Regions from separate parts of the Stenotrophomonas geniculata genome, predicted to be linked through region 1. Evidence: predicted binding sites of a transcription regulator. Region 1 holds the regulator's gene; the other holds the start of a gene.
The links. Region 1 encodes FliA, which starts transcription of late flagellar genes. Its sites were predicted from a motif close to TAAAGTTTNNCNNNCNNNGGCCGATAA; they were not measured.
Positions count from the first base shown of each region.

Region 2: RI032_RS14070 (methyl-accepting chemotaxis protein) is a predicted target of FliA. The motif match lies at 1,624-1,650, and genes of this name have one in related genera.

Region 1 is NZ_CP140571.1:4,286,055-4,291,120, forward strand. Features, by position in the region: gene flhF (flagellar biosynthesis GTPase FlhF) at 1-1,118, shown strand, start outside; gene RI032_RS19820 (MinD/ParA family ATP-binding protein) at 1,105-1,992, shown strand; gene RI032_RS19825 (RNA polymerase sigma factor FliA) at 1,989-2,732, shown strand; gene cheY (chemotaxis response regulator CheY) at 2,790-3,182, shown strand; gene RI032_RS19835 (protein phosphatase CheZ) at 3,182-3,787, shown strand; gene RI032_RS19840 (chemotaxis protein CheA) at 3,790-5,066, shown strand, end outside.
Region 2 is NZ_CP140571.1:3,073,153-3,078,218, reverse strand. Features, by position in the region: gene RI032_RS14070 (methyl-accepting chemotaxis protein) at 1-1,594, opposite strand, end outside; gene RI032_RS14065 (L,D-transpeptidase family protein) at 1,830-2,789, shown strand; gene RI032_RS14060 (peptidoglycan DD-metalloendopeptidase family protein) at 2,794-3,444, shown strand; gene RI032_RS14055 (hypothetical protein) at 3,380-4,042, opposite strand; gene RI032_RS14050 (adenylosuccinate synthase) at 4,170-5,066, opposite strand, start outside.

The DNA.
Region 1 (5,066 bases):
ACCGTGCCCGCTTCCAGATCGACCCGCCGCACGAGATGCATCACGAAAGCGCGGCCCCCGCCGTGCAGCCGCCGCCGCTGCCGGGCGCGGCTCCGACCGAAGCACAGCCGGAGATCGCCGCCAGCGAACCGGCAGTGGCCGACGCCGTCATCGAAACCTCGCCGGAGCCCACCCTCGCCCCGGCCCCGGTGCTGACCGTGGTCGCCCAGGACGACGCCGAGATCCGCCAGCTGCGCCAGGAAGTGGCCGGCATGCGCCAGGTGATCGAGCGCGAGATGAACCGCTTCACCGACGAGCGCCTGCGTGGCTGCCCGGTGCGCGCCACCGCGCTGGACCTGATGGACGAGTACGGTTTCGACGCCGGCCTGGCCCGCGACGTAGCCATGCAGATCCCGCTGGAGACCGAAGCCCACCGTGGCCGCGGCCTGATGCTGGGGCTGATTTCGCGCAAGCTGCCGATCGCCCCGGTCGACCCGCTGGAAGAAGGCGGCGTGATCGCCCTGGTTGGCCCGACCGGCGCCGGCAAGACCACCACCATCGCCAAGCTGGCCTCGCGCTTCGCCGAGAAGCACGCGCCGCGTGATGTGGCCCTGGTCACCACCGACACCACCCGCATCGGCGCCCGCGAGCAGCTGTACGGTTACGGCCGCCAGCTCGGCATCGCGGTGCACGAGGCCAACAGTGGCACCGACCTGGACCAGCTGCTGGAACGCTTGAAGGACTACAAGCTGGTGCTGATCGACACCGCCGGCTTGGGCCCGCGCGACCGCGCGCTGGCCGCCCAGCTGCAGTGGCTGCGTGCCGCCCGCCAGGTGCGCACCCTGCTGGTGCTGCCGGCCAATACCAGCTTCGGCGACATGGACGAGGTGGTCCGCCGCTTCGGTGCCGCCAACCTGCAGGGTCTGGTGCTGAGCAAGCTGGACGAGACCGGCCGCTTCGGCAACGCCCTGTCGGTGGCCGTGGACCATGCCCTGCCGATCACCTGGGTGACCGATGGCCAGGACGTTCCGGAGGACCTGCACCGGGCCAGTGCGGCCAATCTCGTACTTCGCCTTGAAGATTTGCGCCGCGCGGCCGATATGCCCTGCAACCCGGAGTTGAACCATGCCGTCGCGTGAGTACGCCAAGCTGACCAAGACCTTCCCGCTGTCGGCCACCCGCAGCGAGCCGCTCGGCCCTGTGCGCACCATTGCCGTCACTGGCGGCAAGGGCGGCGTGGGCAAGACCAACGTTTCGGCCAACCTGGCCGTGGCGCTGGCCGGCATGGGCAAGCGCACGCTGCTGCTGGACGCCGACCTTGGCCTTGCCAACATCGACGTGATCCTGGGCCTGAACCCCACCTTTACCCTGGCCGATCTGGTCGCCGGCCGCTGCACGCTGGATGACGTCATCGTCGAAGGCCCGAACGGCGTGCTGGTGGTCCCGGCCGCGTCCGGTCGCCGCCACATGGCCGAGCTGGCCCCGGCCGAGCACGTCGGCCTGGTCAACGTGTTCTCCGAACTGGAACGCGAACTGGACATCATGGTGGTGGACACCGCCGCCGGCATCACCGATGGCGTGCTGACCTTCTGCCAGGCCGCGCAGGACACCGTGGTGGTGGTCTGTGACGAGCCGGCCTCGATCACCGACGCCTACGCGCTGATCAAGGTGCTGTCGCGCGAACGCGGCGTGGACCGCATCCAGGTGGTGGCCAACATGGTGCGCGACCCCAACGAGGGCCGCGTGCTGTACGAAAAGCTGACCCGGGTCTGCGAGAAATTCCTCGCCGATGTCTCGCTGAACTATCTGGGCTGTGTGCCGCAGGATGACTGGCTGCGCCTGTCGGTGCAGCGCCAGCAGCCAGTGGTAAAGGCCTACCCGTCCAGCCCGGCCGCGCTGGCGATCACCGAGATTGCCCGTCGCACCGCACGCTGGCAGGCGCCGACCGAACCGCGCGGCGGCGTTGAGTTCTTCCTCGAACGCATCCTCAAGCAGCGCGGGGTGGCCGCATGAAAGGCGCAGCCCAGTACCGGGAAGTCCAGCGCACGGCGGCCAACGAGGTCATCGCCCAGCATTCGGACCTGGTGCGGCGCATCGCCCACCACCTGGCCGCACGCCTGCCGGCGAGCGTCGAGGTCGACGACCTGATCCAGGCCGGCATGATGGGACTGATCGAAGCCTCGCGCAGCTATGACGCCGACCAGGGGGCTTCGTTCGAGACCTACGCCTCGATCCGCATCCGCGGTTCGATGATCGATGAGATCCGCCGTGGCGACTGGGTGCCGCGCTCGGTGCACCGCCGTGCACGTGATGCCGCCGCCACCATCCGCCGCCTGGAACAGAGCAGTGGCCGTGCCGCCAGCGCCACCGAAGTGGCCGCCGCGATGGAGATGCCATTGCCCGAGTACCTGCGGCTGATGGAAGACGCTGCCCGTGGCCAGGTGCTGAGTCTTGAATCGCGCATCGAGGACCAGGGCGAGCTGGACACCGTGGCCCAAGGCGGCCCGACCCCGCAGCAGGTGCTGGAGCGCGGCGAGTTCGGCCGCGAGCTGGGCAAGGCCATCGGCCACCTGCCCGAGCGCGAACAGCTGGTGCTCTCGCTGTACTACGAGCAGGAACTGAACCTGAAGGAGATCGGCGCGGTGCTCGGCGTGAGTGAGTCGCGGGTCTGCCAGATCCACGGCCAGGCGGTACTGCGCCTGCGTGGCCGGCTGAAGCTGTTCGAGGCCGCCGACGCCGGCCTCGAAGAATGAACATCCCCGAGGCGGCTGCCCCCGGCCGTCCGGAATGAACAACAAAGGAATTCTGCTTTGAACAAGAACATGCGCATCCTGATCGTCGACGACTTCTCGACCATGCGTCGAATCGTCAAGAACCTGCTGGGCGATCTGGGCTTCACCAATACCGCCGAAGCCGAGGACGGGCATGCCGCGCTGTCGCTGCTGCAGAGCCAGCCGTTCGATTTCGTGGTCACCGACTGGAACATGCCGGTGATGACCGGCATCGAGCTGCTCAAGGCGATCCGTGCCGATGCCAAGCTGAAGACCCTGCCGGTGCTGATGGTCACCGCGGAAGCCAAGCGTGAACAGATCATCGAAGCCGCCCAGAGCGGCGTGAACGGCTACATCATCAAGCCGTTCACCGCGCAGACGCTGGAAGAGAAGCTCGGCAAGATCTTCGAACGCCTGGCGGCCAGCGCCTGATGGATACCACGGTCGACAAGAGCGCCCTCGCCCTGCGCCTGCAGGAGGCCCTGGACGCACTCGAGTCCGGTGACGAAGCCGCCTGGCGGCAGCGCATCGACGGACTGGTCGCGCTGCGCACGCAGCCGATGATGAGTGGGCTCTCGCGGCTGGCCCGCGAACTGGGGCAGGCGCTGGGTGAACTGCCGACCGTGCCGAGCGAAGCCGGGGAACTGGACGATGCCTGCGCGCGCCTGGACCACGTGGTGGCGATGACCGAGCAGGCCACGCACCGCACCCTGGACCTGGCCGAGGAATGCCGCAGCCTGACCGAACAGCTGCGCGCCGAAGGCCTGCAGCCGGGCCAGGACGCGCAGCTCGAGCGCATCCGCCACAACCTGACCGAGATCGCCCTGACCCAGAGCTACCAGGACCTGACCGGGCAGATCATCCGTCGCGTGGTGGGTATCGTCCGCCGCGTGCACGAAGGCTTCGGCGCACTCGGCCTGCCACCGGAACAGCATCGCACCGACCCGGAACTGGCCGGGCCGGCACTGAAGGGACTGGACCGCCACGCGGTCTCGCAGAACGACGCCGACGACCTGTTGTCGGATCTGGGGCTGTAAGCATGAGCGCGGTATCCGACGACATCACTGCCGATTTCATCATCGAGGCACAGGAAATCCTGGATCGCCTCGGCGAACAGCTGGTGTCGCTGGAGCAGGCACCGCAGGACAGCGATCAGCTCAACGCGGTGTTCCGCGGCTATCACACGCTCAAGGGCGGCGCCGGATTCCTCGGCGTCACCGCCATGGTCGAGCTGTGCCATGCCGCTGAAGAAGCGCTGGGCGCCGCGCGTGCCGGCCAGGCGGTGCTGCAGGCCCATCACTTCGACGCGGCCCAGCAATCGCTGGACTACCTGCAGTCGATGCTGGATGCAGTTTCCTCCGGCACCGAGCCGGGCTATGCACCGCCGGACCTGATCGCCCAGTTCGACGTACACGGCGGTGCCGTGGCGGCACCCGCCGCCGCAGCAGCACCCGCCGCGGGTGGCAGCGACCTGATCACCGACGACGAATTCGAGGCCCTGCTCGACCAGCTGCATGGTGGCAACGCGCCGACCGCGGTTGCACCGGCGAAGAAGGCCGACGACGGACTGATCAGCGAAGACGAGTTCGAAGCCCTGCTCGACCAGCTGCACGGTGGCGCCGCACCGGGCACCAAGCCTGCTGCCGCCATGGCACCGGCGCCGGCTGCAGCCCCGCGCCCGGTCGCCGCACCGGCACCGGTGGCAAAGCCGGCCGCCAAGCCGTTGGCCGAGGCCGAACATACCGTACGCGTAGACACCAAGCGCCTGGACGCGATCGTCAACCTGATCGGCGAACTGGTGCTGTCACGCAATCGGCTCAAGACCCTGCGTGCACGCCTGCGCGATGAAGAATTGGACCGCGCCGTGTCCACCCTGGACATCGCCACGGCCCGCCTGCAGTCGGCGGTGATGCGTACCCGCATGCAGCCGGTGGGCAAGGTCTTCTCCCGCTTCCCCAAGGTGGCCCGCGACGTCGCCCGCTCGCTGAAGAAGGAAGTGGACCTGGAACTGATCGGCGCCGAGACCGAGCTCGACCGCAACCTGGTCGAAGCGCTGGCCGACCCGCTGGTGCACCTGGTCCGCAACGCCATCGACCATGGCGTGGAAATGCCCGACCTGCGCGAGGCGCAGGGCAAGCCGCGGATGGGCCACGTGCGGCTGTCGGCGCAGCAGGAAGGTGACTACGTCAGCATCGAGGTGCAGGACGATGGCGCCGGCATCGACCCCGAAAAGCTGCGTGCCAAGGCACGCGAGAAGGGCCTGATCGATCCGGAGGCGGCCGCGCGCCTGAGCAGCGAGGAATGCCTGCACCTGGT
Region 2 (5,066 bases), 1.2 Mb from region 1:
CGATCTCGCCCATGACCGATGCCATCTGTGCCATCGCCTGCTCGGTCTCGCGCACCGCGGCACCGGCGGCATGCGCTTCGCTGTCGGCCTGACGTGCCAGCTCGGCGTTCTGGCGTACGGTGGAAGTCAGTTCCTCCATCGATGCGGCCGCTTCTTCCAGATTGGCGGCCTGCTGCTCGGTGCGGCGCGACAGGTCGTTGTTGCCGGCGGCCAGTTCCTGCGCCGCGTTGTTGATGCTGTCGGCAGCCACCTGGATGCCCCGCACGATGCCAGTCAGCTGCGCAGTGGTGGTGTTGGCGTCGTCGCGCATGCGGGCGAACACACCGTCGTACTCGCCATCCATGCGTGCGGTCAGGTCGCCGTGCGAGATCGCGCGCAGCACGTCGGAGACGTCGGCAATGCTGGACTGCGAACTGGCCATCATGCCGTTGAGGTGCTCGACCATCGCCTTGAACTGGAACTGGAACGCAGTGGCATCGCCACGCATGCTGAAATCACCGGCACGCGCGGCGCGGGCCAGTTCATCGATCTGCGCGTTGATCGCCATCAGGCTCTGCTTCACCGCGGCCAGGGTGCGGGTCAGCGTGCCCTTCTCGCCCGGGTAGTCCGGCAGGTCGCGGCTGAGGTCACCGATGGCGTAACGCTGCATCACTTCAGCCATCAGCAGTTCCACCTGCACGTGCGATTCGACCAGGCTGTTGGTCGCCTGCACCATGCGGCCGAAATCGCCAGGGAACGCACTGGCGTCCATGCGATAGCGGATCGCGCCCGCCTCATGCTGTTCGGCCATCTGCAGCTGCGCGCCGATCGCCGCCTGCACGCTCTGCCGCACGCTGGCCATCGCCTCGCCAAGCTGGGTCAGCTCATCACGGCCACCCAGACGGAACTCCTGGTCCAGCTGGCCCTTGGACAGCCGTTCGGCCAGGTTCACCGCGCGGGCCAGCGGGCCGGTCAGGCTGCGGCCGATCATCACCGAGGCGCCGATGCCGACCAGCAGTGCGACGCCGCCCAGCACCAGCAGCTGCAGCAGGCTGCGCTCGCCCAGCCTGATCGCCTCGGCGGCTGCATCGCGGCTTTCCTTCTCTTCGAAGTCCACGCCGTCGGACAGCGCCTTGTTCCAGCCATTGGCCGCTTCCTGCACCGGGCCCAGGGTCAGCGCCACGGCGCCCGGGTAGTCGCCCTGCTCCATCAGTTCGCTGGTCTGCTTGTTGAGCGGGCGCGCGATGGCGCGCTTGGCCGCGATGGTTTCCGCGATGGCCTTGCCCTCCGCATCACCCGGTAGTGCCTGATAGGCGGTCCAGCTGGCCTCATAACGCTTGACCAGATCGGCGATGCGCTGCTCGTCGTGGCCACGGTCTTCGCCCTGGCGGATCAGCATCTCGCGGCGCACCACCATCATCTGGTTGTTGGCATCGAGCATCTGCGACAACAGACGCACCTTGGTCACGCTGACGTCGACCACCTGCTGCATCGCGCGCTTCTGCACGACACTGGCGGTGGCGCCGGTGGCCACCACGGCGGCAACCAGCAACAACAGCAGGCCAAAGCCCAGCCCAAGACGCCAGGCAACCCTGACATTCCTCAAGTAGTTCATCGGTACATCCAAAACGGGGGGATGCGCCCCTATCGGCCGTGCCACCGGCAATCTTGATCGGCAACACGCACGCGCGTCGGCAGCCGTTCACCTTGGTGAGGCCACGCGCCGCGCTTCTGCGGCAAGGTCCAACCGCCCGCCGGGACCGCACTGCTCATGCCGGCATCAGGTTGCTTTCACGGGGGCTGCGCAGCCTCTCCGGGCAGGGTGGAGCTGCCATCTGCCGGAGATCTCCATGCCCGTATGTCGCCCCGCCCTCCTCGCCCTGTCCTTGCTGATGTCCCCCGCCTTCGCGCAGGTGCCGCCGCCGGTCCAGCTGCCGGAGCCCATTGCCGAGAAGACCGGACCCGATACCGCGACGCGCTCGCCACTGCACGCCCAGGTGCTTCTGGATCGCGCCAATTTCTCCCCGGGCGAGATCGACGGTGAGGTCGGCAGCAATCAGCGCCGGGCCGTGGCAGGCTTCCAGGCGGCCCACGGCCTGACAGTGAGCGGAGAGCTGGACGATGCCACCTGGAAAGCACTGCAGGCCGATGCGACCACGCCGCTTGCCAGTTACACGTTGACCGCCGAGGACGTGGCCGGGCCGTTCATCGCCGTTCCGAAGACGCCCGCCGCGCAGGCAAAGCTGAAGGCACTGGGCTACAGCAGCGTCGAGGAATCACTGGGAGAGCGTTTCCATGCGTCGCCGGCATTGCTGAAGGCGCTCAACCCCGGCGTCGATCTAGCCAAGGCCGGCAGCCGCATCCAGGTGCCCAACATCGCACCGGCTGCATTGCCGAAGGCGGCGAAGATCGTGGTCGACAAGTCCGATTCCACCCTGCAGCTGCTGGATGCGCAGGGCAAGGTGACCGCGCAGGTGCCGGTCTCTTCCGGCAGCCAGCATGATCCGCTGCCGATCGGTGAATGGAAGATTCTCGGCGTATATCGCGACCCGCCGTTCCACTACAACCCCAAGCTGTTCTGGGATGCGCGCAAAGGCGAGAAGAAAGCCACGCTGCCGCCAGGCCCGAACAATCCGGTCGGCCGGGTCTGGATCGACCTGTCCAAGCCCCACTATGGCCTCCACGGAACGCCGGTACCGGGCCATGTCGGCAAGACCGAATCGCATGGCTGCGTACGCATGACCAACTGGGATGCGCTGCGCGTGGCCGATGCGGTGGATACCTCCGTCCCCGTGGTGATGCAGGAGTGAGCCGATGCGTTTTTCGCAGCTGATCGTGCTGGGCGTGCTGCTGGGTGTGGGACTGGGCTGGTGGCTGCGCCGCGATGCTGGCGAATTCGTGGCCGCGTCCACTCCTGCAGCGCAGCCCAGCGTGGCCACAACGCCGTCGATGCAAGCTGCCGCGCCGCGCGCGACGGCACCGACTGGCATCGACGCAGCCTCGGGCACCCTGCTGCTGCCGGTGCAGGGGGTACTGCCCTCTCAACTGCGCGACACCTTCACTGATGCACGCAGCGAGGGCCGCGTGCACGATGCGATCGACATCATGGCCGATGCCGGTACGCCGGTGCTGGCGGTGGCCGACGGCACGGTGGAGAAGCTGTTCGACAGCAAGCGCGGTGGGCTGACCATCTACCAGTTCGAGCCCAGCGGACGCTGGTGCTACTACTACGCGCACCTGCAGCGCTATGCCGATGGCCTGAGCGAAAAGCAGATGATCAAACGCGGGGATGTGATTGGTTATGTGGGCAGCACTGGCAATGCCAGCGCGGAGGCCCCGCACCTGCATTTCGAAGTACACGTACTGGGGCCGGAGAAGCAGTGGTGGAAGGGGGAATCGATCAATCCGTATCCGCTGCTGAAATCGGCTGCTTCGACGCCCGGCGCTGCCAGCGCCGCAAGGTGAACGTGAACACCGCCAACGCACCCCCGGGAATCAGCAGGAACAGTGCCGCCACCTTCCAGAAAAAGAACGGCCACAGCCAGACGTAATCCAGGTCGGTCAGCTTCAGCAGGTCCAGCGGGGGCTGCAGTTCGATCACGGCCGCCCTGCCCGCCAGCGCCGGGTCCACCTCCAGTACGGTTACCCGCAGCCATGAGCGTCCGCGTGGCAATGCATCACCGCGGCCATATCCAAAGCAGGACGCCATGAGCCCGCTGGACTCAACCGATGCCAGCCTGCGGTTGATACCCTGCCCGGCCACTCCCGAACGCTCTCCTGCGCGGAAGTCCCCATGATCGGTGGGAGTGTCGATGCGCAGCAGCACTTCAGGGTCAGCCTCAGTACCGTCTGCGGCATACCGCAGTCGCAGCCGCAGTTGGTCATCAATGAAGCGGTAGACCGTCACCTCGGCCGTCGCGCCGGGGCTGAGCAGCAGCGGCAGGGTCTGGGTACGCGAGGCCAGATGGTTGGCGATGGCGCCGAGCGCCAGAACCGCGCAGGCGATGCCCCACAGGCTCCACAACACCCACAGGGTGACCCGCACCACGGTCTCGCCTTTCACGCTGACATCCTGGTCATCGCTTCGCTTCCTCGCCGGCACTGGCAACACAGTAACGAAAAAGCCCCGCGTTCGCGGGGCTTCTTCCTTCTGCGACGCCAGGCATGGCCCAGCGCTACCGGTCACGCACTCAGGCGAACGGATCCTGCAAGACCATGGTGTGGTCGCGGTCCGGGCCGGTGGAGACGATGCTGATCGGGCAACCCGCCAGCTCTTCCAGCGAACGCAGGTAGGCACGTGCGGCCGGCGGCAGGTCGTCCCAGTGGGTGATGCCGTGGGTGTTCTCGCTCCAGCCCGGGAACTCCAGGTACACCGGGGTGCAGTCTTCCCAGCCCTGTGCGTCCAGCGGGGCGTACTCGGTGCGCTTGCCGTTGTATTCGTAGGCGATGCAGACCTTCAGCTTTTCCATGCCATCGAGCACGTCCAGCTTGGTGATGCACAGGCCGCTGATGCCGTTGATGGCCACGGCGCGCTTCAGCGCGACGATGTCCATCCAGCCGCAGCGACGCGGGCGACCGGTCGAGGCACCGTACTCGGCACCGCGGTCACGGATGCCCTGGCCGACTTCGTCGTCCAGTTCGGTCGGGAACGGGCCGCCGCCGACGCGGGTGGCGTAGGCCTTGGCGATGCCCAGCACGTAGTCGATCGAATCGGCGCCGACGCCAGAACCGGCCAGCGCACCACCGACGGTGGTGTTGGAGCTGGTGACGTACGGGTAGGTGCCGTGGTCGATGTCCAGCAGCGCACCCTGCGCGCCTTCGAACAGCACGCGCTTACCCTGCTTGCGCAGGTCGTGCAGGATCCCGGCCACGTCGGACTTCATCGGCTGCACGTACTCGCCGAAGGCCAGCGCTTCGTCGAAGGTCTTCTGGAAGTCGACCGCATCGGTGTTCAGATACTTGGTCAGCACGAAGTTGTGGTAGTCCAGCGCGGTGCGCAGCAGTTCTTCGAGCTGCTTCGGGTAATGCAGGTCGGCGATGCGGATGCCGCGACGCGCCACCTTGTCTTCGTAGGCCGGGCCGATGCC